DNA from 3 places in the Bacillus sp. ISL-46 genome. Region 2 is predicted to be linked to each of the others. Evidence: predicted binding sites of a transcription regulator. Region 2 holds the regulator's gene; each other region holds the start of a gene.
The links. The regulator Rex, encoded in region 2, represses fermentation and respiration genes when NADH is low (regulators of the CRP and FNR family bind a similar motif). The targets are predictions, from matches to a motif close to TTGTGAAATATTTCACAA.

Region 1: a site for Rex is predicted at 6,388-6,405, ahead of J7E67_RS22165 (AtpZ/AtpI family protein). Genes of this name have one in related genera too.
Region 3: a site for Rex is predicted at 9,237-9,254, ahead of J7E67_RS28650 (polyhydroxyalkanoic acid synthase subunit PhaR). Genes of this name have one in related genera too.

Annotation. Positions count from the first base shown of each region.
Region 1 is NZ_JAGGQR010000047.1:46,258-57,205, forward strand. Features, by position in the region: gene atpD (F0F1 ATP synthase subunit beta) at 1-768, opposite strand, end outside; gene atpG (ATP synthase F1 subunit gamma) at 949-1,806, opposite strand; gene atpA (F0F1 ATP synthase subunit alpha) at 1,901-3,409, opposite strand; gene J7E67_RS22140 (F0F1 ATP synthase subunit delta) at 3,435-3,971, opposite strand; gene atpF (F0F1 ATP synthase subunit B) at 3,968-4,498, opposite strand; gene atpE (F0F1 ATP synthase subunit C) at 4,598-4,810, opposite strand; gene atpB (F0F1 ATP synthase subunit A) at 4,897-5,610, opposite strand; gene J7E67_RS22160 (ATP synthase subunit I) at 5,633-6,007, opposite strand; gene J7E67_RS22165 (AtpZ/AtpI family protein) at 6,010-6,234, opposite strand; gene J7E67_RS22170 (S8 family serine peptidase) at 6,609-8,888, opposite strand; gene J7E67_RS22175 (NERD domain-containing protein) at 8,979-9,998, opposite strand; gene upp (uracil phosphoribosyltransferase) at 10,615-10,948, opposite strand, start outside.
Region 2 is NZ_JAGGQR010000002.1:921-11,868, forward strand. Features, by position in the region: gene J7E67_RS01010 (ABC-F family ATP-binding cassette domain-containing protein) at 1-1,308, opposite strand, end outside; gene moaC (cyclic pyranopterin monophosphate synthase MoaC) at 1,487-1,984, shown strand; gene J7E67_RS01020 (redox-sensing transcriptional repressor Rex) at 2,021-2,677, shown strand; gene ystJ (NADP-dependent malic enzyme) at 2,837-4,084, shown strand; gene J7E67_RS01030 (sulfite exporter TauE/SafE family protein) at 4,356-5,108, shown strand; gene dcuS (DcuS/MalK family sensor histidine kinase) at 5,305-6,924, shown strand; gene J7E67_RS01040 (response regulator) at 6,902-7,609, shown strand; gene J7E67_RS01045 (2-hydroxycarboxylate transporter family protein) at 7,729-9,072, shown strand; gene J7E67_RS01050 (NAD(P)-dependent malic enzyme) at 9,155-10,369, shown strand; gene J7E67_RS01055 (YhbD family protein) at 10,546-10,948, shown strand, end outside.
Region 3 is NZ_JAGGQR010000090.1:10,051-20,998, reverse strand. Features, by position in the region: gene J7E67_RS28685 (MFS transporter) at 1-559, shown strand, start outside; gene J7E67_RS28680 (flavin monoamine oxidase family protein) at 617-2,059, opposite strand; gene J7E67_RS28675 (AAA family ATPase) at 2,413-3,702, shown strand; gene J7E67_RS28670 (DUF429 domain-containing protein) at 3,751-4,410, shown strand; gene J7E67_RS28665 (LysM peptidoglycan-binding domain-containing protein) at 4,920-6,362, shown strand; gene phaC (class III poly(R)-hydroxyalkanoic acid synthase subunit PhaC) at 6,743-7,819, opposite strand; gene J7E67_RS28655 (3-oxoacyl-ACP reductase) at 7,900-8,643, opposite strand; gene J7E67_RS28650 (polyhydroxyalkanoic acid synthase subunit PhaR) at 8,732-9,136, opposite strand; gene fabG (3-oxoacyl-[acyl-carrier-protein] reductase) at 9,456-10,190, shown strand; gene J7E67_RS28640 (acetyl-CoA C-acetyltransferase) at 10,654-10,948, shown strand, end outside.

The sequences.
Region 1 (10,948 bases), on a different contig from region 2:
ACGGAAAATGTTATCCATGAAGAAAAGAACGTCTTGTCCTTGCTCATCACGGAAATACTCAGACATTGTCAAACCTGTTAAAGCAACACGCATACGTGCGCCAGGCGGCTCGTTCATTTGTCCAAATACCATCGCAGTTTTCTTGATAACGCCTGAATCAGTCATCTCGTGGTAAAGGTCATTACCTTCACGAGTACGCTCACCAACACCGGCGAATACCGAAATACCACCGTGCTCTTGAGCGATGTTATTGATCAATTCCTGGATTAATACGGTTTTACCTACACCCGCACCACCGAAAAGACCGATTTTTCCACCCTTAATATATGGTGCAAGAAGGTCTACTACCTTAATACCAGTTTCAAGAATTTCAACTTCAGTAGAAAGGTTTTCAAATGTTGGTGCTTCGCGGTGAATCGAATCACGGCGCTCACTTGCTGGAATCTCAGCCGCAAGGTCAATCGTTTCACCCAATACGTTAAATACACGACCAAGTGTTACATCACCAACTGGTACAGAAATCGGTTTACCAGTATCTTCAACTTCTATTCCACGAGTTAAACCATCTGTGGTAGACATCGCGATCGTACGAACTGTATCATCACCTAAATGAAGAGCTACTTCAAGGGTAATGTTGATATCAACTTCGGATGCATTACTCGCTTTACTTGAAATTTTCAACGCATTATAAATCGCAGGCAGATGACCGCTTTCGAACTTAACGTCAACTACCGGACCCATAATCTGAAGAACGCGTCCTTTGCTCATCGTTTTCCCTCCTTACTTACTCTCTCGCAGAAACCACCACAAGCATTTTTATGAAAATGAACTCATTGTGGTCACGCGTCTTGTTCTATAATGAACAAAATGAGTGGGAACGGACATAGCGTTCCCTGCTCAAAATCTAGTCAAACCCGCTACATCGGGTTCATTTTTAAAATAAAGGTTTTATTCTAGCGCTGCCGCACCGCCAACGATTTCCGTGATTTCTTGGGTGATCGCTGCTTGACGGGCACGGTTGAAAACTAGTGTATAGTGATTAATTAGTTCTTTAGCATTATCAGTTGCATTTCTCATTGCCGTCATCCGAGCAGCATGCTCACTCGCTTTGCTGTCTAAGAGTGCTCCGTAGATCAAACTTTCAGCATATTGAGGCAGGAGAACTTCTAATATTTCTTCAGCAGACGGCTCAAATTCATAGGAAATGAGTTTGTTTGAAGTGGCTAAGTCCGATAACGGAAGGAGCTTCTTCTCCTGTACTTCCTGTGAAATGGCACTTACATAATGACTGTAATAGACATATAATTCATCGAAAGTTCCATCGGTAAACATTCCAACCGTTGCTCGGGTAGTGTCTTGAATGTCAGCAAAGTTAGGCTGAGCTGGGATCCCAATCGATTCAAGGACCACATTCATGCCGCGTTTGACAAAAAAGTCACGTGCCATTCTTCCGATTGCAATGATCGCGAATTCATCATTCGATTTATGACGGCTTTGGATTGTTTGAAAAACATGACGGAGAACGTTGCTGTTAAAACCGCCAGCAAGTCCGCTGTCAGAAGTCATAACAATATAACCGGTTTTCTTAACAGGTCGACTGGTCAGCATGGGATGATTTACTCCGCCTGAGCCAATTGCAATCGATGCCGTTACTTCTTGGATTTTTTCCATATAAGGTACAAATGCTTTCGCATTGACGACGGCACGATTCCACTTTGCAGCAGAGGTCATTTCCATTGCTTTTGTTATTTGACTCGTCTTTTTAGTTGAATTGATACGAGTTTTTATCTCACGTAATGAAGCCATAGGTTCTCACCACCCTTTTTCAAAGAATGTCTGGTTGGGCGTGCGGCCCGCCTTACGGGTGCCGCGCGCTCACCGTTCTAAATGTCAGACCCTATTATTCGGAAACTGCAAACGTCTTTTTGAAGGCGTTGATTGCAGAAGCCATATCGTCATCAGAAGGAAGGTCCTTCGTTTTTGTAATATGGTCTAACAACTCTTTGCGGTTGTGGTCTAACCAATTAAGGTATTCTGATTCAAAACGACGGACATCCTCTAATGGAATATCATCAAGGAAACCGCGTGTTAATGCGTAAAGGATTGCAACTTGCTTCTCAACTGATAGTGGCTTGTGAAGATCTTGTTTCAGAACTTCAACCGTACGTGCACCACGATTAAGTTTTGCTTGAGTCGCTTTATCTAAGTCAGATCCAAACTGAGCAAATGCTTCTAATTCACGGTAAGATGCAAGGTCAAGACGTAAGGTACCAGATACCTTTTTCATCGCCTTGATTTGTGCAGATCCACCTACACGTGATACGGAAAGACCCGCGTTGATCGCCGGACGAACACCGGAGAAGAATAAGTCAGATTGTAAGAAAATTTGTCCATCAGTAATTGAAATAACGTTTGTTGGGATATACGCTGAAACGTCCCCTGCTTGCGTTTCAATGAACGGAAGCGCAGTGATCGAACCAGCACCAAGTGTATCGTTAATTTTTGCGGCACGCTCTAGTAAGCGGCTGTGCAAGTAGAAAACATCCCCTGGATAGGCTTCCCGACCTGGAGGACGACGAAGCAGCAAGGAAAGCTCACGGTAGGCAGCTGCTTGTTTAGAAAGATCATCATATACGATCAATACGTGTTTGCCAGCATACATAAACTCTTCAGCCATTGAAACACCAGTATATGGAGCTAAATATAGCAACGGAGCAGGTTGTGATGCAGAAGCAGTAACAACGATTGAGTATTCTAACGCGCCGTATTTACGTAGTGTTTCAACTGCGTTACGAACGGTTGATTCCTTTTGACCGATCGCAACATAGATACAAACCATGTTTTGACCTTTTTGATTGATAATCGTATCGATCGCAACAGATGTTTTACCTGTTTGACGGTCACCGATGACTAACTCACGTTGACCACGTCCGATTGGCACAAGGGCGTCAATCGCTTTAATACCTGTTTGTAATGGCTCATGAACGGATTTACGAGCCATAACGCCTGGAGCAACTGCCTCAACTGGGCGTGTTTTTGTTGTATTGATTGGCCCCATACCATCAACTGGTTGTCCAAGCGAGTTTACCACGCGTCCGATCAATTCCTCACCAACTGGAACCTCCATGATGCGTCCTGTACGGCGAACCTCGTCACCTTCCTTGATTTCAGTGTAAGGTCCGAGAATGATAATACCAACGTTATTTGCTTCAAGGTTTTGTGCCATACCCATAACGCCGTTTGAAAATTCAACAAGTTCTCCAGCCATGACATTGTCGAGGCCATGAACACGTGCGATACCGTCACCGATTGAGATAACTGTACCAACATCAGTTACTTGAATTTCCGCCTGATAGTTTTCAATTTGCTTTTTTATCAGGGCACTAATTTCTTCAGCTTTGATGCTCATGAGTTTCACCCCTAATCTTTCGAATCTAGCTTAACAATTTACGTTCTAAACGATCGAGTTTTCCTCTTAATGACCCGTCATATATACGATTTCCAATGCGAAGGCGGATACCGCCAAGCAGGTTGGAATCTACGATATTTTCAATTTTTAGGGACTTTTTGCCCACTTTTGCTGCAAATACAGATGAGATTGCTTCGCGTTCCGCATCCGTTAATTCACGGGTGCTGTAAACTTGCGCCTCGGCAATGCCCATCTCATCATTTGCCAGCTCTAAAAATTCATTTGCCACGTCAACGATTTGGTCTTCACGGTGGCGGTCGATTAAGATCAACATTGTATTTAATACATTTACATTTACTGTTGCGAAAGATGACTTAATGATTTCTTTTTTCTCTTCAATTGAAAGCTTAGAAGAATTTAAGATATTTTTTAATTCAGGATTGTATTGTACAACTTCCTTCACTACACGAAGTTCTTCTTCAATAACTCCGAGCGCTTGAGTTTCTTTCGCAATTTGGAAAAGAGCCAACGCGTAGCGTTTTGCTACCATTGAGTTACTCATCGCTCTTCTCCTGCCTCTTTAATATATTCGTTAATGAGCTGCTCCTGATCTGCTGCAGTTAATTCTTTTTCAATTACTTTAGAAGCAATTAATACAGATAGTGAGGCAACCTGTTCGCGAATAGCGGCAACAGCTTTTTCTTTTTGCTGCTCAATTTCAAGCTTTGCTGCTTCTTTGACGCGTTCAGCTTCTGTACGAGATGCCGCAACGATTTCTTCACGTTGAAGTTCACCTTGCTTTTTGGCATTTTCGATTAAGTTTTGCGCATCATTACGTGCTTCTTTTAAAAGATTTCTTTGTTCTTGTAAAATCTTTTCTGCTTCTAAACGGCTGTTTTCTGCCGCACTAATTTCACTACCAATATGCTCTTCACGCGTCTTCATAATGCCCATTAATGGACCCCATGCAAACTTTTTGAGCAAGGCTAACAATACAAGAAAAACGATAAGCTGGAAGAAAATATCCCCAGTATTAATGTGGCCGCCGCCTTCAGCAGCAGTGGCTAATACTAAACTGTTTGTTAACACCCTCGGTTCACTCCTTTCAAGAGTTGCTTAACGATAGCAAAAACACATAAATGAATGGCGAGGATTTGTTGATCATCGCCATCTTGAATTTTCCTACTATTATCGGTTTAATACCATGAACGCGATAACTACACCGATAATCGGTAATGCTTCTACTAACGCAACCCCGATAAACATAGTTGTTTGAAGCAAACCACGATGTTCAGGTTGACGAGCGATACCTTCTACTGTACGACCTACGATAAGACCGTTACCAATACCTGCACCTACTGCTGCTAAACCGATTGCGATTGCTGCTGCTAAAACACCAATTGATCCTGTCATTACTTTTTTCCTCCTTAAATGTATAAAACATCAATTAATTTTTTATTTTGTTCATGAAAATGAACGGTGTATTATTAATGGTCGTGACTCACTTTATGAGCCAAGTAAACCATTGTTAACATTGTGAAAATATAAGCTTGAATCGTACCAACGAATACAGAGAACCCTTGCCATACCAATGTTAGCGGGATAGCCGCAATCGTACCAGCAATTCCTTGATGTGCCAGGCCTGTTGCTAATAGTGATAGAAGCAACTCACCAGCGTAAATGTTACCATATAGACGCAGACCAAGAGTCAGCGTATTGGCAAATTCCTCAATGATCTTCAATGGGAATAAGAATTTCATTGGGCTGAAGAAACCTTCTGCATAGCCTTTTACACCTTTTAGCTTGACACCATAATAATGGGATAGTGCCAAAACCATAACTGCTAGTGTTAAAGTGATGATTGGATCGGCCGTTGGTGATTTCCACCAAAGCTTTTCATCAACCACAATCGCAAATGGAAGACCTAACATATTGGATACAAAAATATACATAATTAATGTAATTCCAAGGATGTGGAACCTTCCGCCTTCTTTCCAATCCATCGTGCTGTTGATGACCCCTTTAACAAAGTCCATCACCCATTCAAAAAAGTTTTGCATCCCTGTAGGTTTCATTGCCAGCTTTCGTGTAGAAAGAATGGCTATTAGGAAAACAATTAGACTTGCTACTGTGATCATCAGCATATTTGCGCCGTTAAACCAAAGGCCCATAAATTTAAACTCTGGAACCTCATGATGCATGTAAACTCACCTCGCTTCCGCTTCATTTATGTACATGCAATGCATGGTAAAAATAATCTATCATAATGACAATATAGGATGTCATTAATCCTATCACTAAACTAATCATATCGAATTGCTCTGGGTATCTTAATGCGATTAACGCAGCAATTCCCGCCACAGCCATCCTCGAGAGCGACCCTAAGGACTTGGGTTTTTTGCCCTCTGTTACCTTTTTATCAAAGCTCTCCGTCTTTCTAACTAGTATCCAAAGATTCAAATAACTAAAGCATGTCCCAAGAATCAGCCCTAGAAATATGGTTTGGTACGAGGTGAAGCCCCAGCCTAGAACATAAATGGACAACAAGTAAAAAATCCATTTGCGCTGCCTGTTGAACATTACTCTGAAATCTGGCATAGTTATTTATCTCCTGAATAGAAATGGCGGATTGAAAGGAGCATGGAATAGGTACCCGCTCCAAGACCTATAAGCAGTCCGATTATTAAGAAAATTGGTTCGGTACCCCAATGCTGATCCAGCCATCTGCCTGAGAAAATACCTATTAGAATGGAACCTACTAATTGGGAGACAATTGCGGACATTAAAGCCATAGCTTGTAATGGGTTGCGGTTGTTTTTACGCATATAACACATCCTCACTCTGAGAGAATGTCAATCGGGCAAAAAGTAATATCCATAACCTAAATACTATCTTTAGATAGATTTATTTACATGAAAACCCTATCATTTACACCCTTAGTTAGCATACAATAGCACCCTGTCAATGTCAATTAAATTACGTGAATTATGCCACAAAGTATTTCCTGAAGTATTTTCCAATTTGGAATTTACTCAACAATCTTATTGTAGAGTAAATTGTGAAGGAATTTTGTTCATTTTGTGTCTATTTTGTGAACAATTATAATTATACTAATGGTACAATATTATGAACTTTTATTATGATTTTGTTAAAAAGACCATGTCTTGGTGTGGACAAGGTCTTTTCTTAAAATTGCTTTTTAGTCTTCTATCCTCTCAATCGTGATCATCCGTTGGATATGGTCCTCTTTGCTGGCCTTTTTGGCAAAAACCTTTACTAAATAGGTCCCGTTTGCTGGAAGCTGGTCGTCTGGGATGTCCTTGCGAACAAGTCCCTTTTTCACATTGGTAATCGTATCTAAATAGCCGACAAAACGATAATCCTCCGGGTTAAACAGGGCAATCCCAAATTCCTCCGCCCCGCCCGGCAAATACACCTCATAGCGGTACTGTCCTGGTTTGTCTCCTTCGGCAAAATCAAATCCCATGACCCGTGGATAGTCCGGCTCCTCTAAAACATAGAGATAGGGAATGCGAACTGATGCCCCGCCCGCCTGCAAGCGGAGATATCCGTCGTGAATTTTCCCTTTAAACACCTGCGGGTCGACCGTCAACTCGACCGTTATGTCCTTTGTCTGCTGAGGCTCGAGCGTAAATGAAAGCGGCAGCCGCCATTCCAGTCCATCGATATATGGCGGGATATCAAACGAATAACGCTGGTCTTGCTGGCTTGTATTTTCGACATGAAGATAGGCTTTATGGACATCACTCTGTTCCGTAAATTTCCCAAACCGGATACTGCTCGGTGTGACGAGTGTGGTGGCTTGGATCGCTTCGTCAACCTGGATTCTGCCTGCCCCCTGTTCAAAGGTGCGGTAGTAGGCGGGTTCTCCCTGTGTACCAAGGGTTCGCCCGTTGATGGTAGTGGTCTTACGTCCGGCTGCGTTCGGGATGGCCGCCGTACGGTCAACGCTATTAGACTTTGCGAGCGGTTTTGCCGTGTTCATCAGGGACGCTTTGATTTGTTCGGGTGTCCAGTCCGGATGGGCCTGCTTAATTAATGCACATGCCCCAGCGACGTGCGGCGCCGCCATACTCGTCCCTTGAAGCGACAAATAGCCGCCCGGAATCGTCGAATTAATCGCTACTCCGGGGGCAACAATATCTGGTTTGATTTCCCACGTTCCCGTCACCGGTCCCCGCGAGCTAAAGTCAGCGAGCCGGTCCGAATCCTCGCTGACCGTGACCCGCGCCGAGGTGGTTTGTCTTTTTAAGGCTTTTTGTAAAATAACCCCGTCTTCCTTCGAGATGGCGCCGACTGGGATCGACATTTGCGTATCGAGGTTTCCCATGAAACGGCCGCCGCTCATATTGTTGTAGATGAGCACCGCTTTTGCCCCTGCCCGCTTCGCATTTTCCGCTTTTTTGGAAAAAGTTAAGACCCCTCTTTTGATGAGGGCAATTTTCCCTTCAATATTTTTCAATTCATCAGGTCTGCCGATGCCGCCATCGACAATGTCAGCGGAGCGGTCGAGCGCCCACTTGGCTGAGCCTTCGAGCGGTTCAATCTGGAATTTATCCCGACTTCCTTCTATTAATAGATAGGGTGTCTCCAAAGTTGGGGTCGATGCACCAACCGATATCGCTTTGGAGGCGGTTCCAGGTGAGCCAACACTCCAAACATTTGGCCCGGAATTACCAGAAGCCGCCACGGCGACGATTCCGCGATCGACGGCGCGGTTGAGGGCGAGGCTGATTGGCAGGTCGGGCCCGTTTATATCATTTCCGAGCGAGAGATTGACGACATCCACTTTATCCTTAATCGCCTGGTCAATCGCCGCGAGCACCTGCTCGGTGGTCCCGCCCCCGCCCGGCCCAAGCGCGCGGTACGCAACAATTTTTGCCTCCGGGGCAACGCCTTTTATTTTTCCATTGGCTGCAATAATACCGGCCACATGGGTTCCATGGATCGTCGCCTTCCCGAGGGCGAGCGTTTCCATCGGATCGCGGTCGTTGTCAACCAGGTCCCGGCCGCCGGCATAGTTGCGCTTAAGGTCGGGATGGGTGTAATCGACGCCCGTATCAATAACCCCGACCGTTACCCCTTTTCCCGTCAGCCGTTCATTTTTTTTATCAAAAAAACTGCGGACTTCCTCCCCACCAATAATTTTGACGCTTTCCTCGGTTTCGGCTTGGTAGGTAATAACCGGCGAGACGTTTTTGATTTGTTTATGGCTGCGGCCGATTTCGGCAAGTGTTTCTGCGCTGCCTTCGACCGAGAATCCATCAAGCGCATGGTGGAAAACACGGCGAAGCTTAACGTCTTTGTAGGGTTTCATGAGCTGCAGGATTTCCTGGTCGGTGTGTGGTTTGTCCAGGATTATTATGGCAGTTGTCTCCTGCGTGCTTTTGGTGATCGAAGGATGGATGAGTATTTTCGGAGGTTGAAAAGCTAGCAGTAACGCGAGTAGAAGTTTCATCGATGGATTTCCCCTTTTTCCATATCGTTTTCTTAGAGGGGGGAAAGTATGCACATCTATTTTGGGAAACGGGCATCGGGTATTTCCTATTTACCTGGTGGGAATTGTGTATGCGTTGATTTCCTTTTCACCAAGCGGGCACAGGAGCTGATTTTTCGGAAGGGTGTAAATGGTCCCTCGTTTGGATCCGGACGACGGGAGGTTGAGCGATCGTAGTTGATGCCCCGCAATGAAGGTGGAGTCAATATGCAAAAATTCAGCGAACTGCCTTCTAGTTATTGTCGGTCCGAGCAGGAGGAAATAATCATCGACCGACTGAAAAAAGGCTGTTTTGGAGGAATGCCCGCATATGGGGCAGTGCCACTTAGCAGAGTAAAACGCCATCGTACCGGTTTGGCACTTAGGGCATATCACACCCGTAATAATGTCATCCTTGGATAATTTGTACGTTTGGAGAATATCAGGAATAGGAATTTGATGGTGGACTAAAAGGAGGTCGACTAATTGGCTGGTTTTTCTTTTGCTAAACACGGGTTTTTGATACTTCATTTCAAGCTCTTCCAGTTTGTCCAGAAGTGACTCGGCATAAATCAACTCATTGAAAATTTGCTGATTGTCAGGAGTTGTTTCCACTTTAGTCGTCGGTTTACTGATGATTACCACTTTTTCAATTGGCAAACCCTGCATTTGCATCTTTCTGAGCCAATTTACGAATTGCAGTTTTTGCCTTTTCACCTGAAGAATTGGATTCGAAATGCCCTCTTCTTCATTATTAAATTCCTTGGTTACATGATTGGTTTCCTTGTTAAAAATCAATTTCTTCGATAGATTTTTGACTTCTGCCATGAAGATAAACCTCTGTGAAAGTATCACTAAATCAATTTGGAATGCCTTCTTGTCAGTTAGCCGCAGGCCATGAAAAATGTAATATTGATCTTCTTGCAAAAGCGAAAGATAGTAGCTGCATTCCTTCTCGCCGTAGTATCCCTTCAGCCACGATCTTAAATCTCGTTCGACTGTCGGTCTGATTGGATGATTTTTCGATACCCTGCGGAGTACCGCCATACATTGGTAAGCTTGAATTGGTAACTTCAGTTCTAAAACGACCATATACATCACCTCTTTTTATATATTCAGTGGTAATTTCTATTAAAAGATTAGATATCCTCCTTAAAAATTAAGCAAATTATATCATTTTAGTGAAATTTAGTCTTTTTGCCGTTCATTTTTTAGGTCTATTTCGGTTCTTGTTATCGTTTTATGTTCTTTATTCAAGTTCAAAATTGTTCTCGTTGGAATTTTGTGCCATTTCCCGGTGGTTTTGTGCCATTTTGGGCAGGTTTTGTTCCGATTTCTAGAGTTTTGTTCCATTTCTAAGAGGTTTTGTGCCATTTTCAAGGTGTTTTGTGCTATTAGACATATTTTCCCAAAAGCGAGCCCTTTTTTTTAAAAAATAAATTGGTTCCAGTATGGATTTTCTCTTATTTCGAGAAATATATCGGGTTCCAAAAAGGATTTTGTATTTTTCGAAAAACAATTTGGGTTCCAGTACGGATTTTCCTTTTTTAAGAAAAATAATTGGAATTCCAAAACCGATTTTTTATTTCCCCAAAAAAAACAATTCAGGCTCCCAATCTCATTATTTTTCCCCCAAAAAAAAATGACCTATTTTTAATAAAACCAACAAAAAAAGCCGAGTAAGCCCGACTTTTTTTCAAACGGTATCCTATTTCGTTCCAAACAACCGATCTCCTGCATCACCAAGGCCTGGGACGATGTAGCCGTGGTCATTTAATTTCTCATCTAATGCAGCGATATAGATATCCACGTCCGGGTGGGCTGACTTTACTGCTTCCACGCCTTCTGGTGCTGCAATTAAACACATAAATTTGATATGTTTCGCACCGCGCTTCTTCAAGGAGCGAATTGCTTCAATCGCCGAACCGCCTGTTGCAAGCATCGGATCAACCACAATGAAATCACGCTCTTCCACATCACTTGGGAGCTTAATATAATACTCAACCGGCATCAAGGTTTCAGGGTCGCGGTATAAACCGATA
Region 2 (10,948 bases):
ACCAGAAAATAAGAAATTACCGAGCACCGTACGTATTTCTTTTTCATTTTTTAGTGGATAGTCATCCCAGAGTTCATTTAAGACCCGCTTATTGGAGGTCAATTCAGCTTGCTCCTGGTCGTAATACCCAATCTGAAGGTTTGTCCCATAGAGTATGGTTCCCTCAAGTGCAGGCAACTTTTTGATAATTGTTTTTAAAAGTGTTGATTTGCCGATACCATTCGGTCCAACCAATGCGATACTTTCACCTTTATAGGCCCGGAAAGAAATGGACTCTGAAACCTTACCATCCTTGTATCCAACAGCGAGTGAATCCACTGTTAAAACATCATTTCCGCTTTGTTTTTCAATTTCAAACGTGAAGGAAGCAGACTTTTCATCGCCTAATGGACGATCCATCATCTCCATCTTTTCAAGCTTTTTACGCCGGCTTTGGGCTCGTTTGGTTGTCGATGCCCGCGCTAAATTGCGGTTGATAAAGTCTTGGAGATCAGCGACCTCTTGCTGTTGTTTTTCGAAAAGCTTTAAATCACGCTCATAATTTGCCGCCTTTTGATCAAGGTAAGAACTATAGTTGCCTGTAAACCTTTGGATTTGCTTACGGGATACTTCATAAACTTGAGTAACAACTTTATCTAAAAAATAGCGGTCATGGGAAACGATCAAAATCGCCCCATGATAACTTTGTAAATATTGCTCCAGCCAGGAAAGCGTATCAATATCAAGGTGGTTTGTGGGCTCATCCAATATTAGGATATCAGGCCTGGTTAACAAGAGTTTACCAAGGGCTAGACGAGTTTTCTGACCGCCGCTTAAACTAGATATCATCAAGGATTTGTCATGGAAATTCAGCCCATGAAGGACGGAGCGCATCTCTGCCTCATATTGATACCCTCCCTGTTCTTTAAATTTCACCTGAAGATGATCGTACTCTTTTAGGATCCTTTCGTACCTGCCACTGTCTTCAAAAACAAGAGGATCAGCCATTTGTTCTTCAAGTGTGCGGAGTTGTTTTTCCATCAATCGCAGCGGTTCAAAAACCGTCAGCATTTCATCCCATATGGATAATGATGATTCTAACCCAGTATTTTGAGCTAAATAGCCAATCGTCACTTCTTTTGGCTTGATGATTTCTCCGCCATCATGCGACAAGTGTCCGGCTATAATCTTCAACAATGTCGATTTTCCCGCCCCATTGCGTCCAACAAGGGCAACACGGTCCCGAGTTTGTAATTCGAGCTTAATATTCGATAAAATAAGGTCAGCACCATAATATTTTTGTAATTGATTAACCTGTAGCAAAATCATTCTCATTCACCTCTATTACATAGGATTAGTGTACCTTATTCCCGGTATGTCGGCAATAAACTGCTCGCCATATTAGCGGAGTAAGGGTCCTAAATCGACATAAAATGTAATATTTAGTTCAAAGTTTCACACACATATAAGGAAAAATAGTGTATGATTTGATGGGAGGATTTTTTATATGGCAGAATTTACGCATTTTAATGAAGAAGGCAGAGCAAAAATGGTCGACGTCAGTGATAAGCCGGAAACGGCACGTACGGCGCTTGCTCATTCCAGCATTACCGTTAGTAAAGAAATTTATGATAAAATAACTAATAATGAGATGAAGAAGGGCGATGTCTTAGCAGTGGCCCAGGTAGCAGCTGTCATGGCAGCAAAGAAGACATGGGATTTGATTCCAATGTGCCATCCGATTCCATTAACAGGTGTTAATATTTCTTTCTCTTGGGAACAGGATAAGGATGAGAATTATCAATTATATATTGCTGCAGCCGTTAAAACGAAGGGGAACACAGGAGTGGAAATGGAAGCGTTAACAGCCGCATCCGCATGTGCCTTAACAGTTTATGATATGTGTAAAGCCGTTGATAAAGGTATGGTAATTGGACCGACGTATCTTGTCGAAAAAACAGGCGGTAAAAACGGTGATTTTAAAAGAGATGAAAGAGTTAAATAAATTTTTAACTAAACCATTCATGGGGTGTGGGAGATTATGAGTAATGAAACAACGAAAATACCACAGGCGACAGCAAAACGGCTGCCCCTCTATTATCGATTTCTAAAAAACCTGCATAGTTCCGGCAAGCAAAGGGTCTCTTCAGCGGAATTGAGTGAAGCAGTAAAGGTAGACTCAGCAACGATTCGCCGCGACTTTTCCTATTTCGGTGCGTTAGGAAAAAAGGGCTATGGGTATAATGTTAATTACTTAATATCCTTCTTCCGAAAGACCTTAGATCAGGATGAATTAACTAAGGTTGCCTTAATAGGAGTCGGAAATCTTGGGACTGCCTTTTTAAACTATAACTTTTTAAAAAATAATAACACAAAAATAGAATGCGCCTTCGATGTGGATCCCGACAAAATGGGAACCATGATTCGCGAGGTACCCGTTCATCCTATGGATGATTTAGAGAAGGTGTTATCAGAAACTAATATTTCAGTGGCGATATTAACGGTTCCGGCTCCTGCCGCACAAATGATAACCGATCGACTGGTCCAAGCGAATGTAAAAGGGATCTTAAATTTCACTCCGGCAAGGTTAAATGTTCCACCATTAATAAGGGTCCATCATATTGACTTGGCTGTGGAGCTTCAATCGCTAGTCTACTTTTTAAAGCATTATCCAACGGTGGAAATAGATGAAGAATAATTAGTTAATAAGGCTTTCCACAAAATTTGTGGAAAGCCTTTTGTATGATTAAATCCCTGCTTTTTTTAATTACATAATCTATCAAAATATTGACCTATGCACTAAGATTTAGATAGATAAAGTGCAAGCGGTTACTAATTCGGAAAGTGGGGAAATCCAATGTCAATTTTACGAGATGAAGCGTTAAAAATGCATAAGGAGCATCAAGGAAAGGTTGGAATCTATTCAAAGGTTGCAGTACATAATGCAAAAGATTTAAGCCTAGCCTATTCACCTGGTGTGGCAGAGCCATGTTTGGACATTTATGCAGACGAAAATAAAGTCTATGATTATACCTCAAAGGGCAATCTAGTTGCAGTTGTATCCAATGGGACAGCAGTCCTGGGGCTTGGGAACATTGGACCAAAAGCTGCGATGCCTGTGATGGAAGGAAAGGCCGTGTTATTCAAATCATTCGCAGATGTTGATGCTTTTCCCATTTGCTTGGCCACAACTGATACAGACCAGATCGTAGAAACCGTCAAATTGCTAGAACCAACATTTGGCGGAGTGAACTTGGAGGATATTGCTGCGCCGCAATGCTTTGATATTGAAGACCGCCTCCGCAAAGCCTGTGATATTCCTGTTTTTCATGATGACCAGCATGGAACAGCGATTGTAACAGCGGCTGGTTTAATCAACGCATTAAAATTAGCGGATAAAAAAATTGAAGATATTCGTGTTGCAGTAAATGGAGCAGGTGCAGCAGGAGTAGCGATTGTTAAACTTATGCTACATATGGGCGTGAAGGATGTTATTTTATGTGATACAAAAGGAATTATTTATGAAGGCCGCCCGGTTGGAATGAATCGATTCAAAGATGAAATGGCACAAATCACAAATCGCGAGCAAAAACAAGGAACGTTAGCCGATGCGCTTGTTGACGCAGATGTGTTTGTGGGGGTATCAGCAGCTGGGGCCGTTACGAAGGAAATGGTTGGTTCTATGCACCGTGACCCGATAATCTTTGCCATGGCCAACCCGGTACCGGAAATTATGCCGGATGTGGCCAAAGAAGCAGGAGCACTTGTAGTGGGTACAGGACGTTCTGATTTTCCGAACCAGGTTAATAATGTGCTTGCATTCCCAGGAATTTTCCGCGGTGCTTTAGATGTCCGTGCAAAGGAAATCAACGAGGAAATGAAGCTCGCCGCGGTTTATGCAATTGCTGGTTTAATTTCAGAGGATGAGCTCCATGCCGATTATGTCATTCCAGATCCATTTGACCCTCGGGTCGCAGCACAGGTAGCAACCGCGGTTGCGTATACTGCAATGGAAACAGGGGTAGCCCAAAAAATTATCAATGTTGAGGAAATTAAGCAACGCCTATCAGCATTAGCAGAAGCAAAACAACCAGTGCTTGCTTAGGTCGAGTAAAATCTAGCTTTTAAGGGAAGACTACCTCAACCTAGTTGAGGTAGTCTTTCAAATTTTGGAAATTAGGGCATAATTCCAATATATCTTTTAAATTTTTAGTACAATAATGAATGATAGTTTTTTCTTTTTCAAATCAGTGGGTAAAATAAGGACAAAATCGATGGTGAACTGACTCATTTTGTCGGTATGACCCCGTCCTTAGGTAAGTAATAAAACATTTCCTAGAAGGACATCTAGGGTTTTGCAATCGGAGGGGATGAAGTTGGCGATTGTGCTGACGATGTTTGTGCTTGGGATTTTATTAGGATTTGTCGGGGCAGGCGGCTCTGGCTTTATTATTGCCATCTTAACAGTTATTTTTGGAGTACCAATACATATGGCGTTAGGGACATCACTAGCAGCGATGGTATTTACTAGCATGTCAGGTGCCTACAGCCATTTTCGTCAAGGAAATATCTCAATTAAAACGGGTTTAATCGTCGGCGGATTTGGGGCAGCTGCCTCCTATTTAGGTTCAAAACTAGCCAGTTTGATTCCGACTCATTCTTTGCATTGGTTAACAGCGGGGATGTTATTTTTGTCGGCTGTGATCTTGGTTGTTCGCTTATTTATTGTTCAAAAAATAAAGGCAAACAACAAAAAAGTGAAACCTGGCAACCTGTTTCTCATTAAGAAAGCGGCAGTTGTCGGGTTGGTTACCGGATTGTTGTCTGGTACATTTGGGATAGGTGCTGCACCGTTCATTCAAATCGGATTGCTGGTCATCATGGGACTTTCGCTTAAGCAATCAGTGGGTACAACAATGCTCGTTATTTTGCCGATCGCTTTAGCAGGAGGAATCGGCTACTATTTCGAAGGATACCTGAATTTAACCCTGTTAGTTGAAGTGGTAGGAGGAACGATGATTGGCTCCTATGTCGGGGCTAAGTTTACAGCCCTTGCTCCGCAGCCCGTATTAAAAGGTGCGATGGTCCTGACCCCTATTATCGCAGGAGCTATTTTGCTCATAAGTTAAGGCATCGTTCGCAAGGATGGTTAACTGAGACGATGAACTCTCAGACCAGCCTAAGTTAAAGAAAGTTTCTAAGACTGCAAGGTATTTTCATAAGAATGCTTTGCAGCCTTTTTGCGTTTACTTACCGGGATGGTTAGTATGTCATCAGGTGGAGATCAGAATGGTGCCTGTCGCCTTCTCAAAGATGGAGGGAAATATGAGAAAGGGAAGATGGAGTTTACAGTCGGTAATTATTGTCTTTGTGTGTATGGTGGTTACTTTTTCACTATTGATAACAGATTTACTAATAAGTTCGAGAATTGCTAAGGAGACGGAAAAAGGTCAGGCTGAGAAAGCAAGAAATGTGGCTCGAATGGTTGCTCATAGTCCGCTTGTTGTTAATGCAATGAGTAGAAAACAGAATGAAAAGGAAATCCAAACGTTTGCCAATGAAATGAGAAAGGTCACGAACGTTTACTTTATTGTTGTGATGGATATGAACGGGATCCGAAAATCCCACCCTGATAGTAAAGAGATAGGGAAACCATTCAAGGGTGGAGATGAAGGGCCTGTCCTAAAAGGAAAAGAGCATCAATCTATTTCAAAGGGATCTCTTGGACCTTCATTACGCTTCTTTACGCCAATTAAGGATGCAACCGGGAAGCAGATCGGGGCCGTGGCTGTTGGGATATCTTTAGATAATGTGGAAAAGGCCGTCAAAAAGAGCAGAATGGGGATTTATATTGGGACGATGATTGGTATCTTAATCGGTGTTCTCGGGGCTGTTATTTTAGCTAGATATATAAAAAAGATCTTACTTGGGCTTGAGCCGTTTGCGATTGCTAAATTATTAGAGGAACGAAGCGCGATGCTTCAATCGGTGCGTGAGGGAATTGTTGCAGTGGATCAACACTCAAACATAACACTTGTCAATCGAGCAGCCTTAAAGCTGTTTGATAAAGCAGGCCTGCAAGATAACCCAATGGGGACAAATATAGAAGAATATATGTCATCTACTCGCTTAAGTGATTTATTAAAAACAGGTAAACCTGAATTGGATGAAGAACAGAATATAAATGGGATGACCATTTTAACCAACCGAGTCCCCGTTATCGTTGGGAATAAGGTAGTGGGCGCAATTGCTACTTTTCGCGATAAAACAGAAATACAGGTACTCGCTGAAGAACTGACAGGAGTAAGAGCATACGCCGATGCACTTCGGGCCCAGGCACACGAGTTTATGAATAAACTTCATGTGATTTTGGGGATGGTCCATACAGGTTATTATGAAAAAGTTGTCGAATACATCAATGAAACGGTTGATCATCGTAATAACGAAATTGGCTTCGTTACCAAAAAGATAAAGGACCCTGTTTTAGCTGGCTTTTTAATTGGAAAGTTGAGTTATGCAAGGGAATCAGGGGCAGAGTTATCAGTTTCCTGTGAACAGCCTCTTCCGCAGCCCGCTGTTTCTGATGTGACACACGAACTCATAACCATTGTTGGCAATTTAATTGATAATGCCACCGAGGCTGTGAATGGTTGTACGGTTAAAAAAATAGCAGTAGAATTCGAATATGGCGATGATATTTTAACAATTGAAGTAAATGATACAGGGGCAGGGATGAGTGAAGAACTGCAAAATCAAATTTTTAACAAAGGATTCTCAACAAAAGGTGAAAATAGAGGGTTAGGACTGTATCTCGTTTCGCAGGCGATTAAGAAGCTGAGAGGGGAATTAATTCTTTCATCAAAGCCTGGAAAAGGGACTGTTTTTACCGTGTATATACCATATGAAGGGGAGGGGGTCCAGAATGATCCGGGTAATGATTGTTGAAGATGACCCAATGGTGGCTGAATTTAATAAACGCTATCTTGAGCAAGTTCATGGATTTACCTTGATGGCAATGGCCGCATCCGTGGATGAGGCGATTGGGAAAATTGAAAAACTAGAAATCGATCTTATCTTATTGGATATATTTATGCCGGGGAAACAAGGATTAGAGCTGTTAACCTACCTTCGTGAAAATGAGAAAGAGACCGATGTGATTATTATTTCAGCTGCGTCAGATATGGAGCGGATTAAAAAGGCTTTAAGATACGGAGCCGTTGATTATTTAATTAAGCCTTTTGAATTTGAACGCTTTAGTAGAGCATTAGTTGCATATAAGGATCAAACAAAGTTTATTCAAACTCAACAAGTGATTAACCAAGACGTATTGGACAATCAATTACTGCACCGAGAGGATAGGCCTCTTATCGAAGATTTACCAAAGGGATTGACAAAAGATACCCTTAAGCAAATCTGGGATACGATTCAAGAGTTAAAAAATGTCCCGTTTTCAACAGAGGACGTAGTGAAGGTCGTGGGAATTTCTCGGGTCTCGGTCCGTAAGTATTTAAATTTTTTAAAGGAAATTGGAATCCTTGACGTTAAGGTAATCTACGGTACAGTAGGGAGACCCGTTTACCAGCATGAATTTAATCGATTGAAACAACATCTGATCAAAAACTTTTTGTAAGCAGCCTAAAACTGCTTACTTTTTTTATTTACAAAAACCTTATTAAATTTACATAAACTATGAAAGCGGTTTAATTCAGAATATGATAGAAACATCAATAGATTGGGGGATGAACACTTATGGAACCAGCAAGAAAGTTGCAATCGCTTACGGTTGTTGCAGGGGAAAAGGAAAATAAGGGGATTTTAGGTAAATTTGGCAGTTTGAAGGTAGGGGTAGTTCCACTGCCACTTTATATCGTTATCGCAGCTGTTGTCTACTTTTCAGCCGTCTATAAATTGCTTCCAGCGGATATGATTGGTGGCTTTGCCATTATTATTGTTATGGGTATTTTACTTGGCGATCTTGGCATGAAGATTCCGGTTCTAAAGGATATTGGCGGACCGGCAATTTTAGCACTTTTGATTCCGTCTATTTTAGTCTATTTTAGTGTAATTAACACGACTGGTATGAACGCGGTTACCCAGTTGATGAAAACATCCAATTTCCTTTACCTCTATATCTCTATTTTAGTAGTGGGCAGTATTCTTGGGATGAATCGTAGAGTCTTAATTCAAGGCTTTACACGCATGTTTATCCCGCTTATTTTCGGAACACTTGCATCTGTTACAGTAGGCGTTCTTGTTGGTTTGCTTTTTGGATATGACATGAAACACACATTATTCTTTATTGTTGTTCCAATTATCGGCGGTGGGATTGGAGAAGGAATTTTGCCACTTTCATTAGGCTACGCAGAAGTGCTCGGAAAATCTTCTGAATCATTTGTAGGGCAATTAATTCCAGCAGCGGTGATTGGAAATATTGTCGCCATCATTTGTGCAGGGATTTTATCACGCTTAGGGGAGAAAAAGAAGCATCTGACTGGTAATGGAGTATTAGTGAAGACAAAAGGCGGCGATGGTATCTCAGAAGCCGCAACGATAGATAAACCGGTTGATTTCCCACTCATGGGTGCTGGACTGCTAATAGCGTGTAGTTTCTTTATCTTAGGTGGACTAGGAAATAAATTCCTCGGTATTCCTGGGCCAGTGTTAATGATTATTGCAGCAGCCGTTGTGAAAAGTATTAAAGTAATGCCGGCTAAAATGGAACAAGGTGCCTATCACTTATATAAATTTGTATCATCGAGTTTAACCTGGCCATTAATGGTTGGATTAGGAATGCTGTATATACCGCTTAAGGATGTAGTAAAAATCGTCACACCTGGATATGCGGTTGTCTGTACCTCAGTCGTAGTCGCAATGGTTACTACTGGTTACTTCGTAGGAAAGTTGATGAAGATGTACCCGGTCGACTCAGCGATTGTTACAGGCTGTCATAGTGGTTTAGGGGGAACGGGTGATGTTGCAATTCTTTCCGCTTCCAACCGGATGTCATTGATGCCATTTGCTCAAGTTTCGACTAGAATCGGGGGCGCCTCAACGGTTATTTTGGCTATTCTTTTGCTTAAATTATTAAGCTAGTCATTCGTAAATCGGGCTGTGCCTGTTTGTCACGGCCCGATTTTTTATTAGTTTTAGATTGGACCAAAAGGAGAAGGTTGGAATGAATGAAAGCAAGATAAAAGAACAGGCAGTGCTGCTCCATAAAAAGCTGGCAGGTAAAATTAGCATCGTCAGTAAAGTAGAAGTGAACAATGCCGATGATTTGAGTTTAGCTTATACGCCCGGTGTAGCTGAGCCTTGTAAGATCATAGCAAAAAATAGTGAAGCTTCCTTCGAGCATACAGGTCGGGGTAATCTAGTAGCAGTTGTAACAGATGGAACAGCGGTATTAGGATTAGGAGATATTGGCCCTGAGGCTGCTATGCCAGTAATGGAGGGAAAGGCTGTTTTATTTAAACAATTTGCCGGGATCGATGCGTATCCGCTTTGCTTAGGTACAAAAAATGTCGATGAGATTGTCAATATTATCAAAGCACTAGAGCCAACGTTCGGCGGAATCAATTTGGAGGATATCGCCGCCCCAAGATGCTTTGAAATTGAGGAACGCCTAAAAAAGGAACTTAACATTCCGGTCTTTCATGATGACCAGCATGGAACGGCGATTGTCGTACTAGCAGGCCTTTTGAATGCACTGAGAATTGTGAAGAAAAGTATCTATAAGGTTAAGGTTGTTCTAAATGGTGCTGGTTCTGCTGGTATAGCGATTGCCAAGCTTTTATTAAAAGCGGGTTTTAAGGATGTTACCTTAGTAACCCTGGAGGGAATTCTTTGTCCAGGTGAAGAGTGGATGAACGACCGGCAAGCAGAAATAGCAGAGAGAACAAACCTGGGCAGGTTACATGGGACCCTAAAAGACGCGATTAAAAACACTGACATTTTTATCGGAGTCTCAGGTCCAAAGGCTTTAACAGGAGATATGGTCAGGACCATGAATAAAGATTCAATCGTTTTTGCAATGGCAAATCCAGTACCCGAAATTTATCCAGAAGAAGCGCTTGCGGCAGGTGCAGCAGTAGTCGGAACAGGCCGTTCTGATTATCCTAATCAAGTAAATAATGTGCTCGCCTTTCCAGGAATCTTTCGTGGTGCTCTCGATGTAAGGGCAACCGACATCAATGAGGAAATGAAACTTGCAGCAGCTTACGCCATTTCAAGTCTTGTATCGGATAAAGAGCTTCGTGCGGAGTATATCATTCCTAACGCCTTAGATTCTCGTGTAGGGGATCGAGTGGCAGCAGCTGTTTCGACTGCAGCGATTGAATCGGGAGTAGCACGAAAAAGCTCCAACTTAAAAAAACTAGTAGAAATCATCTAAGCAAAGCTTATCGAACGGTGGAAAATGAGGAAAATAGGTTCAAGAAGGTCTTTCACGATATAACGTGAGGGGCCTTTTTTTGTAAAATAATAATTAGGACATCCTAATATTTACATTTGCGCTTTACAAGCGTAACAGTGTTATGTTACATTATTTTTAAGGAAGGTGTTTTTATTATGAGTGAGGAGTTAATCTCTAAGAAAGACCTGTTAGAATTAGCCGGAATATCCTATGGACAGCTATATAGATGGAAACGGAAGGACCTTATTCCAGAAGAATGGTTCGTAAGAAAGTCAACGTTTACGGGTCAGGAAACTTTTTTTCCAAAGGAAAAGATCTTAGAAAGAATCGAAAAAATCCAAACAATGAAAGAAAACTTATCCTTGGATGAACTAGCTGACATGTTTTCGCCAAATGTAACGAATTTAAATTATACCAAAGATGAGTTAATAAAACGTAACATTGTTTCGACAACAGTTGTCGATTTTTACCTTGAACAGGAAAAAGGCAGTCTTCAATTTAATTTTACAAGAATGCTGGAAGTGTTTATTTTAGAAAAGCTGCTTCAGTCGGGTGAAA
Region 3 (10,948 bases), on a different contig from region 2:
TTTTATATGCGGACTTTCGACTACTGGATTAATCGGTACTCATTTCATCTCTTATTGTATAGGCTTTGGATTTACTGCTGTTACAGCGGCCTCTATGCTTTCTTTTATGGGGATTTTCGATTTAATTGGAACCACTCTTTCTGGTTGGTTATCAGACCGTTTCGATAACCGTTGGTTGCTGTTTTGGTATTATAGTCTAAGAGGGGCTTCACTTGTATTTCTTCCTTTTGCACTAAATGAAGGTTCTATTACTCTACTTATTATTTTTTCTGTCTTTTATGGACTAGATTGGATTGCGACTGTACCTCCAACTATTAACATTTCAAGGCAAATCTTTGGAATTGAAAAAAGTGTAGTGGTATATGGCTGGATCTTTGCAGCCCACCAATTAGGTTCAGCTGTTGCCGCAGGTGGGGCCGGGATAATATATAAAATCTTCACCTCTTATACATCGGCATTTGTACTTGCAGGAATGTTTTGTTTATTAGCAAGTCTATTTGTAATAGTGATAAAAAAACAAAAAATAAAAGTTGAAGTGAGTCAATCTTATAAAGCCTAGATTGTTCATTTATTTTTTCAAAAATAAGAGGCTGTCATCGCAGCCTTTTTTACAAAATTATTTTGGTATGTCATTCACTTCGTTTGCCACTCGTATTCCTGATTCAATTGCACCTTGTATCCAACCGTGGGTAAGTGAGGTATGTTCTCCAGCAAAGTGCACTCTTCCCTCAGGTGTAGAAATATAAGGGTATAGCTCCAAATCCTGTCCAGGTTCAAATGACGTAAAAGCTCCACATGAATAAGGATTCTTACTCCAACTAAAAGAAGCCCCTGTAACGAATTCTGAATATACCTGATACCCAAACATCTCTGCTAAGTTCATTAGAGCATATTGGATCAACTCTCTTTCAGATAGGCTCTCCAATGTTAAGGCCTCATCTGCCCATGTATAGCTCGCGATAACTACCGCAGGTCCGGTTGTACCAATACCATAACTTGGGTAATATGAAAATCGAATGGGCAGATCCGTTATCGATTTACCACCCAATTGACCTAGTTTTTCCCAAAACCTACTTTTAAACTCGATAGCGATCTTTGATGAGGCCATATAATTGAGTTCGCGAATCGCAGTCCTTTTATAATAGGAAAAAGACTCATATGGTTCGACTTTCACAAATCGTAAGGTTGAAAAAGGTATGGTTATAATCGCAAGATCACCGGTTATACTGAAACTCTCATCGGTTTTTTGGTGCTTACAATGAATCTTTACACTGTTTTGAAATTGAGATAATTTCATCATCTTTTGGTTGAACAGAATATTCTCGTTTAATTGCGGCAGAAATGCTTTTGGCAATCGGTCCATGCCACCCGTTATTTCATAAAATTTCTTTGTTTCTGTTAAGATGATGAGTTCACGTATTACTTCAACAAAGGTCATCCCCATATATGCTTCCAAATCAATAAGCACACCAATCATATCAATAGTACCGATTGAAAAATAATAGTTTAAGAAAGAACCAAAGGCTAGATTTCTATATTGTTTTTCTATTAGAGGCCAATTCTTTTTAGGATCTTCGTTAATAAAATTGATAATTGGATGTACGACTGATAGCAAAAGTTCTTCCGACGATTTCCCGCTTTCATTTGGAGTAACTGGGTATTTTAAAATACTTGGATTTTTTTCATATACATTCAGACGTGTTTTGATGCCATTTGCGTAAATGTGGTCATTAGGGGTCCGGTTAATAAATAGATTTGTAGGCAATTTGAATTTATTAATATATTCAAAGGTTAAATGATGTTTTTCTGGAATTCGCATGGGTCCGACATTGAAATATAAGTTATTGCTAAAGGGGGCCCTTATGGTGTAAACACGTCCTCCAACTCGATCATTGGCTTCCAGAATGGTGACTTTATGTCCCGCTTCCTTTAATAAAGAGGCAGCGACGAGTCCAGCCATGCCTGCACCGATTATAAGAATATGTCTAGGAACTTGTGATGTTTTTAGACCATCCCTAATAATTTTGAGCATTTGATGATCAGTTAGTTGAAAATTCATGTAATGTGGCATCCTCCCTTACTTTTCCAAAAAATGGCTTATTGCATTATATACAAATAAAAGGATGCATATGTGCTATTTTCCAGTTTGGTGATTACTCTTTCTGTCGAGAACACCTGTGGCTTCGGCATAAGAAAAATCAATCATTATTGTTTTCTTATACTAAAAGTATGTGCTATAACAAATTTAGATTAGAAAGATGTTCTTATTAAAAGGGGGGGAAATGGTATGTAGATAATAGTTAAACAGGAAAAAAGTTGTATATAGTCTTATAAAGCAAACTAGGTTAACCTAATAGTGGTAAAAATGCTATCATGATATATAAATGGAAATTACTATTAAAGGAGAACTAGATGAAAACCAATGTTCTGTTTGATACAAATAATATAGATCGTAAGGCATTACCGTATTATTATGACTATGGAAAAATTGTATCTTCTCTTCAAGAGAAGCTTATCGATGAAGTGGGAATCGATTTTCACATGTACTCCGATGAAGATACCTCAAATGAGATTTGGGACATTCTTGAGGAAGACCTGAAAGAGGAGTCTCCGGAAGTACAATTGATTTGTCATATTTATAAAGAAGGCGAGACCAAAACTATCTCATCCAACCATACCGATAAAGCGATGGAGCTGATTGTTAAACCACGAATCACCAACGGTCTTTTTTACTATTCGAATTATCAGGTTGCGCTGGCCAGATTGGTTATTTTTCAAAGTGACGGAGAAATGACCCGGGATTTTATTTTTGCCAAAAATGATGCTTGCTTAGTTACCTTTTTGAAATATGTTCTTAAAAGAAAAAGAGATTATATTAAAAACTATGTGACTGTTTTTACGGATACAGAAGATGGGGTAGAAACAGAGATTGATAGTATTACTACTTTGGTAAGAAGAGAAGATGTATTTTTAGAGGATTCTTTAAAGAGAGAAATTTATCGATCGATTGACGAATTCTTTTCGGAAAGTGGTCAGTTTTTCAAAACGTATGATATTCCCTACAAACGCGGGATTCTTCTCTACGGAAAACCTGGTAATGGAAAGACCACTCTTGTGAAATCAATCGCCAGCAGCATTAATGCTCCGGTAGCTTATTGGCAGATCACTGAATTTACATCAAGCTATACGATCAAAGAGGTCTTTACGTCTGTATTAAAATTGACACCATTGGTTTTAGTCATTGAAGATATTGATTCCATGCCATCAAGTGTCCGGTCCGTCTTCCTGAACATTTTAGATGGTGCCACCTCGAAGGAAGGAATCTTCATCATCGGGACAACGAATTACCCTGAAAAAATTGATCCTGCCCTTATGAACCGCTCTGGCCGGTTTGACCGAGCATATGAGATCCATGTACCGACGAAGGAGCTTCGCTATCAGTATCTAGTGAACAAGAATATTGCTCGAATTCTTTCAGAGGAAGAGATTCAGCAAGTTATTGATTCAACCAAGGATTTCTCTTATGCGCAGCTCAATGAATTGTATACATCGATTGCCCTTGAATGGCATTACGAACAGCAGGTTGATGTGAAGAGACTTTGTGCGGACTTAAAATCACTGCAGCAAAAACAGCAAAAACAAGAATGGGAACAAGCTCTTACCTCTGCATCGATCGGATTTTCAGGGTTTGGAGATGATTAATTTTGATGCATCGACTCTAGTAAACCCAAAAGAAAGAGAAGATTGCTCATGAGAGTAATAGGGATTGATTTGTCCGGTCCAAGTAATCATAAAGATACTGTTTTGACGGTATTTGAATTACAAAATGGTCAATTAAATTTTATTAAGTTAATGAGCAATATTGGGGATCTGGACATTTTAAAAGAAATAGAGACTCAAAGTCAAATAGATGAAGTCGTTATTGGAATGGATGCCCCTTTATCTTATCAGGATGGCGGAGGAGATAGACAAGGGGATAAACAATTGAGACAGTTTATTGTTTCTCTTGGGATGAAGCCTGGATCAATCATGCCGCCAACTTTAAACCGAATGGTGTATCTTACGCTAAGAGGAATAAAGCTTAGTAGAGAAATAGGGAATCTAACTCCTAATTATCCGATTACGATCGTGGAGGTGCATCCAGGTGCAGTGATTGGTTCAAGACTCTCTCAAGAGAAATTGGAGTATGTTTTGAGTTACAAACAAAGTCTATTAGCGAGAAGTTGGATTCGGAACTGGCTTGGTGAGCAAAAATTAACTATGCTCCCTGTTTTTATTGATGAGGAAAGTCATTTAATTGATGCCTGTGCAGCAGCATTAGGGGCCTGGCATTGGAAGGATCCATCCTTGCAGCCAAAGTGGTCAATTCCTGCGAATCCTCCACTTCATCCGTATGATTATTGTTGTTAATGGTTATTCTGCCACAGTACTGGATACTGTGGTTTTTTTTTGCACGGAGACAATATCGACACAGTGAGGTCAAAAGAGATGATAATGCTCGATGAGAGAGAGAAACCGGTTCAGCGGTAACAAGGGAAGCCTAGGATGCTTGTTGTGAGTGAAAAACTAATTCAGGAGTAATTATAGAAAGTGTATGATGCCCATTGAGTCGGAAAAATCAGATCAGCGGTAAGCATAGGAAGTGAATGATGCCCGTTGAATGGTGAAAATTGATTCAGCGGTAACTAGTGGAAGCGACTAATGCTCGAGGATGTTAAAAAATCAATTCAGATGCATTCAAAGGAGTCGTCTTAAGCTTTTGGGAGGGTGGATACAGAAGACAAAAAAGTCCCCGGGATTTTCTAATAAATCACTGACCGAATCTTTACTTACATACCTGAATATCATATAGGCAGGAGACGAAGGGAGATAAAAATAATTTCCCTGAGTTAGTACGAAGATAAAGGGGAGGGAAAAGGATGCAGCTTTTTTACACAGTTCGTCCCGGTGATAACCTGTATCAGATTGCGAAGCGATGGGAGCTTCCGCTTGATACACTTATTGCCGCAAATAATATTGGTCCTCCATATACGATTTATGTCGGTCAACAACTATCTGTCCCACCTGGTGTTGATGTTATTCGTGTAAAACTAGGAGATAGTGTTTATAAAATTGCTCAATTATTTGGTGTTCCACCAGCTATAATTATCGAAGCTAATCGGCTGCAGCCTCTATATCAAGTTCAAGTCGACCAACTGTTAAGAGTTCCTCCCGGCAACCCCTTCTATGTCGTACAACCCGGGGACACACTGTTTCAACTGGCCAGTAGATTTAACGTCATTACGGATGGACAAAACAATCATGAGTTAATCAGGCAGATTAACCAGCTTCCAACCAATAATTTAACTCCAGGAATGAAGTTGATTATTCCTTATGCACCTCCGGGGGACCGCGGAATGATTGCGTATACATCTAACCGTGGAGGTGGCCAAGATATTTGGTTATATAATCCCGCCAATGGTGTTAATGCACAGCTTACCACTGGCTTAGGAGAATCTACCTCGATCCCTTTTTGGTCTCCAGATAGTAGTCGAATCGCGTTCATTGGGTGTAATGGAATCCTTTACGTCGTCCAGGTAGCGGATGGTTCAATCGCTCGTATTGATCAGTTTGCGGAAGGGGAAAGTAGTTATTTAAATTGGTCACTTGATAGTCAAAAACTAGCATACACGAAACAGAATGAAATAATCATGTATCATGTCCTCACACATCAAGTCCAACGAATAAACCAGCCAGGGACAACGGATGTCCAATGGTTTCCGAGTGGGACGGAGTTGCTATATCAAGCACCCAATGGAGCAGGAATCAGTCAGCTTTTTCGGATTCAAACCGATGGAACCGGAAGGCGTCAAATCACTCAGAACACCGGTGGCCGATTGAATGATGTTCGTCTTTCCCCAAATGGGACATATGTATTATATACTTCTCCCGGAGCAAGCATTTCCATTATTTATACCCTGGAACTTTCAACTGGAAGAGTAAATGAAGTGAGGGGAGGACCGCTTGCGAAAAACTATTTTCCGGTATGGTCGCCCGATTCATCATCCATCGCCTACAGTGCTACAGCTTTTGAAAACGTCGGCTATTTTTCTCAGATTCGATTAACAGGAAGGGGAGGAGAGAACGATCGAACAAGAGCGTTTTCGAATTGCTTTGCCACTCCCATAACATGGTCCCCAGATGGCAGGAAATTGGCTTATCTTTCAGGTTGTAAAAACCAAGGAGCTGCGAACGAAATGTGGTTAATCGACGTTTTGCATCCTGTTCCCATCAGGTTAATTGAAGGGGTATTAATTAGATCTTTACAATGGTCCCCGAGACCCATTTCTCCGCTGAGAAGGACCTATAAGAATCAAGTCTAAAATAGACAAGTTCAACCATTCCTTTATTTGAGTAGAAAACAATTGTCCTATTTCTTACATGAATGATAAAAAAACTGGGAGGGATCTTCCAGTTTTAATTGATTTATTCTTTAGATTAAATCTCGGCAATATTTTAATAGGAAGGACAAATCACTCTATTAAGCCATATAAAAATATTTACTGAATTAATAGAATATTTTATTTATTTACCTCTTGTCAATTCTCTGAAAATTGCATATAATTACTTTACCACTACTAATAACTTGTTTTCCTCGCAGAAGTGTTTGCTACTAGATATAATAAAAAACGAGTGCCCCACGTGTTTCGGGACACTCTTCTAATGTAAAAGAAATTCCTCATTGATTAGACTTTCTCTATAATTAGTTGGATCGTTCTTCTAACCAGTCGGAAATGGTTGGATAAGTTATTTTTGTTGCTTGACTGCCATAAGTAATGGAGGTATGCCCAACAGGTAAAACTTTAAATTGTTTATCTTCACTAGAAATCTTGTTCATCAATGCTTCAACTTGATGCGGTGGGGCAATGAGGTCGTTTTTCCCAGCTAAGTTGAGCACATTTGCCTTGATATTTTCAAGTTTGACCTTTTGACCACGAATAACCATTTCACCTTTTATCAGTTTGTTTTTTTGATAAAAGTCTCTAATCCACTGACGGTAGGCTTCACCAGGGAATAAAATTCCGTCGTTTAACCATTTTCGCAGTAGTTTAAAGCTCTTTATGAAATTTTCATTGTCAGCACGCTCAACAAGACTAATAAATGGTCCAAAGTTGGTTCCTATTGGATTGATCATTTTGTTTCCAAAGTCAATCATTTCTGGTGGAATCACACCAAGGGTTTCTACCACTTTATCAATATTAAAATATCGCTCATCTAACATCGCACCATATGCGCCACTATTTTCAAAATCAAAAGGACTAGTCATAAAGATGAGGTTGCGGATTGGCAATTCAGGGTGTAATGCCGCAAATGCAGACGTGATCGTTCCACCCATGCAATAACCAAGGATCGATACTTCCTCAACATTAGACCTTCTCATTACTTTACGAACGGCACGTGGTATATAGTCCATAATATAATCATCCAGTTTCATATGTCTATCTTCGTAACCTGGTGTACCCCAGTCAAGAAGGTAAACATCAAACCCACGTTCAACCAAAAATTCTATTAAACTACCACCTTTGGTTAGATCCAATATATAGGGTTTATTAATTAGAGCATAAACAAGTAGAAGTGGAATTTTATGCTTTTTTGGGTGATCAGATATATACCGATAGAGCTTCGTTTTATTTCTTGTCCAAACTACTTCCTTCGGTGTAGGTGCTACTTCGGGTTCGGCATCGGTCGTTAACACTTGAGATGCCCTCATTACACGTTGGTACATCTCTTGATACTTTTGAGGTGTAGCCTCTAGCATCTCATTCCATTCTTTTAGCATTTGAGCGTTAATGATTGTTCACTCCTTACATGATTTATTTACTCTTTTAATATATAAAGAAGTTTGTACATTCATGACACTTACATGTAAAGTCCACCGTTAATATTTAATTGCTGACCAGTAATATAGTCACCATCTTTACATAGGAAAACAACACCACGAGCGATTTCTTCTGGTTTGCCTAGGCGTTTTTGTGGTACTTTTTCAACGATTCCTGCAAGAACTTTTTCAGGAATGGCTTGGACCATCTCGGTTCCAATAAATCCTGGGCAAATCGCATTAACTGTTACTTTACTTCTAGCAAGTTCAAGAGCGAGAGATTTAGTGTATCCAATTAGTCCTGCTTTTGCGGCAGCATAGTTTGTTTGTCCAAACCCGCCAGCTTGCCCAATAATGGACGAAATGTTGATGATGCGGCCTGCATCAGATTCAAGAAGATAAGGTAATGCTGCAGATGTATTATTGTAAACACTGTTTAAATTAACATCGATTACCTTTCTCCAATCTTCTTCGGTCAATTTTTTGAACGTGCTGTCTCTTGTAATTCCTGCATTATTAATTAAGATATCTAATTTGCCATAATGGTTGATGGTTTCTTGTACAAGGTATGCTGCTTCATTACTTTCTGAAACATCTGCTTGTACTGCGTATGCCTCTCCACCAAATTCATTGATTTCTGCGACTACTTTATCTGCTAGTTCTTTGCGAATATTATAGTTAATGACAACTTTCGCGCCATTTTTAGCTAGTTCCAATGCAATCGATGCACCGATTCCTCTGCTTCCGCCTGTTACGATTGCTACTTTATCTTTTAATTCTGTCATTGTTGTCCACCCCATCTATTATAGTTGTAAAAATAATCTTGATAGTTTACTAAATTACTTGGTTTTACATGCATTATGTAATGCGTTTCTATTTCGTTTTTTCTGGTGTTTTTAATAAATTAAGGATTTGATTCATTTTATTATCCAAACTCTTCATATCCTTTTTTAAATTCGACAATTCTGTATTAAATGACTCCTGATCTCCAGAGTTGTCAAATTTCTCTTCCAATCTTTCTTCTAAATCATCAACTTTTGCATCGACATTAACAATCAGCGAAGAAATGCTAGCAATGTCATTTCGAGTTGGAACATTCATAAATTCTAAATACTTTACCGTTGATTCATCAATCATTTTTTTTAATTGAAGATTCATCTCCAAAACCTGACCCATTCCTTGAGACGGGAAATCATTGCTTACTTTCTCATCGAATAACTTACTGGAATGTGAATAAAGATCCTTCCACATCTCATAAAAATTAAAATCTGTGCTCATTTTTTTTCCTCCTTTGTTTTGTTGACCTATCCATCATACTAACTTCATCGAAATTTTAAAAGGTGAAAGATTAAAAATTATTAAAATACATTTCATCATTTTTTGACAAATTTCTCACTTTCTTGCGAATTGTAAAGTATTTTAACAAGAGTGATAATTAGCTATAATCCATCATAATATGGGTAAAAATGGATTTAATTTTGTCCAAAGCCTAGTTTCATCGCCATTTTTTTGTTTTGGATTTCTTTTCTCATTTGCCTAGGGATGCTGATGTTTTGCAGAGGTCTATTCTGAAAAGAAAAAAACGAGGTGATATATTATGGAGTTTAGTAAAAAGGTTGTGTTAATTACAGGTGGTGCACAGGGGATTGGAAAAGAAACGGCTAAACAATTTCTCCAAGAGGGTGCAAATGTCGTCATCTGTGATTATGATGAGTCGGCTGGTAAATCTGCATTAGAAGAATTGAATCATGAAAAAGTAGAATTTTATAAAGTCGATGTAACGGACAGCACCCAGATAGAAGAAATGGTTCAATCCACAATAGGTAAGCATGGCCGAATCGATATCTTAATTAACAATGCCGGAATTACACTTGATGGTTTTTTAACAAAGATGGAGGAATCGGATTGGGAAAGAGTCATTTCTGTCAATCTATCAGGTGTTTTTAAATGCACGAAGGCTGTAGCTCCTAGTATGTTAAAGCAGGGGTCGGGCGTTATTCTAAACGCATCTTCCGTCGTTGGTTTATATGGGAATATTGGTCAAACGAATTATGCTGCGACAAAGGCGGGCGTCATTGGGCTGACGAAAAGCTGGGCAAAAGAATTTGGACCTAAGGGGATCCGAGTCAATGCAGTTGCTCCAGGTTTCATTGAAACAGGTATGACTGCAGCGGTGCCAGATAAGGTGCTTCAATTTATGAAGGAAAAGACTCCGCTTAGGAAGCTTGGCAAACCAGAAGATATTGCCGCAGCGTATGTATTCTTGGCTTCGGATAAGGCGAATTATATTAACGGAACCATCTTAAGTGTGGATGGCGGATTAGTTATTTAGATAATATAGCTGCAAATTGAGGGAGAAAATCATTATTTTCTCCCTTTTTGGTTTATTATGGTAACCGCTATTACTAAATTACTATATTACAATATATGGAGGTTCGGTCATCTCGTTATCATTTTGTCATCTATTCAAATTCAAAAATAGTATAATCTCAAAAACTTTTCTACAAAACTTGTCAATTTATACTAAAGTTCAACAGGATTTTTTTGCCTGTTTTATTTAAAAAATCCAATCTATATATTTACTCCGTATTCACTGTCATTAGTGGATTTTCTCGACCTTTTTTTAAAGCGAATATCTGTCGATAATGTTGGGTTAGATCATTAAATTTTTTATAACAATAAATAAAAAACTCAGAATTTGTCGAATAATCGGTAAGAAAAATACCGCGAAATGTAGTAAAATTTGTGAGGAATTATTATTCGAATACATAAATCACTTTTTGGGGGAAATCAGAATGACTGTAAATGAAGTTGTAATTGTAAGTGCGGTAAGGACAGCAATTGGTAGTTTTTTAGGGAGTTTAGAAAATGTTTCAGCTGTACAGTTAGGATCTACTGTAATTAAAGCAGCTATTCAAAAAGCTGGAATTAATCCTAATGATGTAGATGAAGTGATTATGGGGAATGTTTTACAAGCAGGAGCTGGACAAAATCCGGCAAGACAAGCTTCCCTTGCTGCAGGTATTCCTCAAGAGGCACCAGCATTGACAATTAATAAGGTCTGTGGATCAGGATTAAAAGCTGTTCACT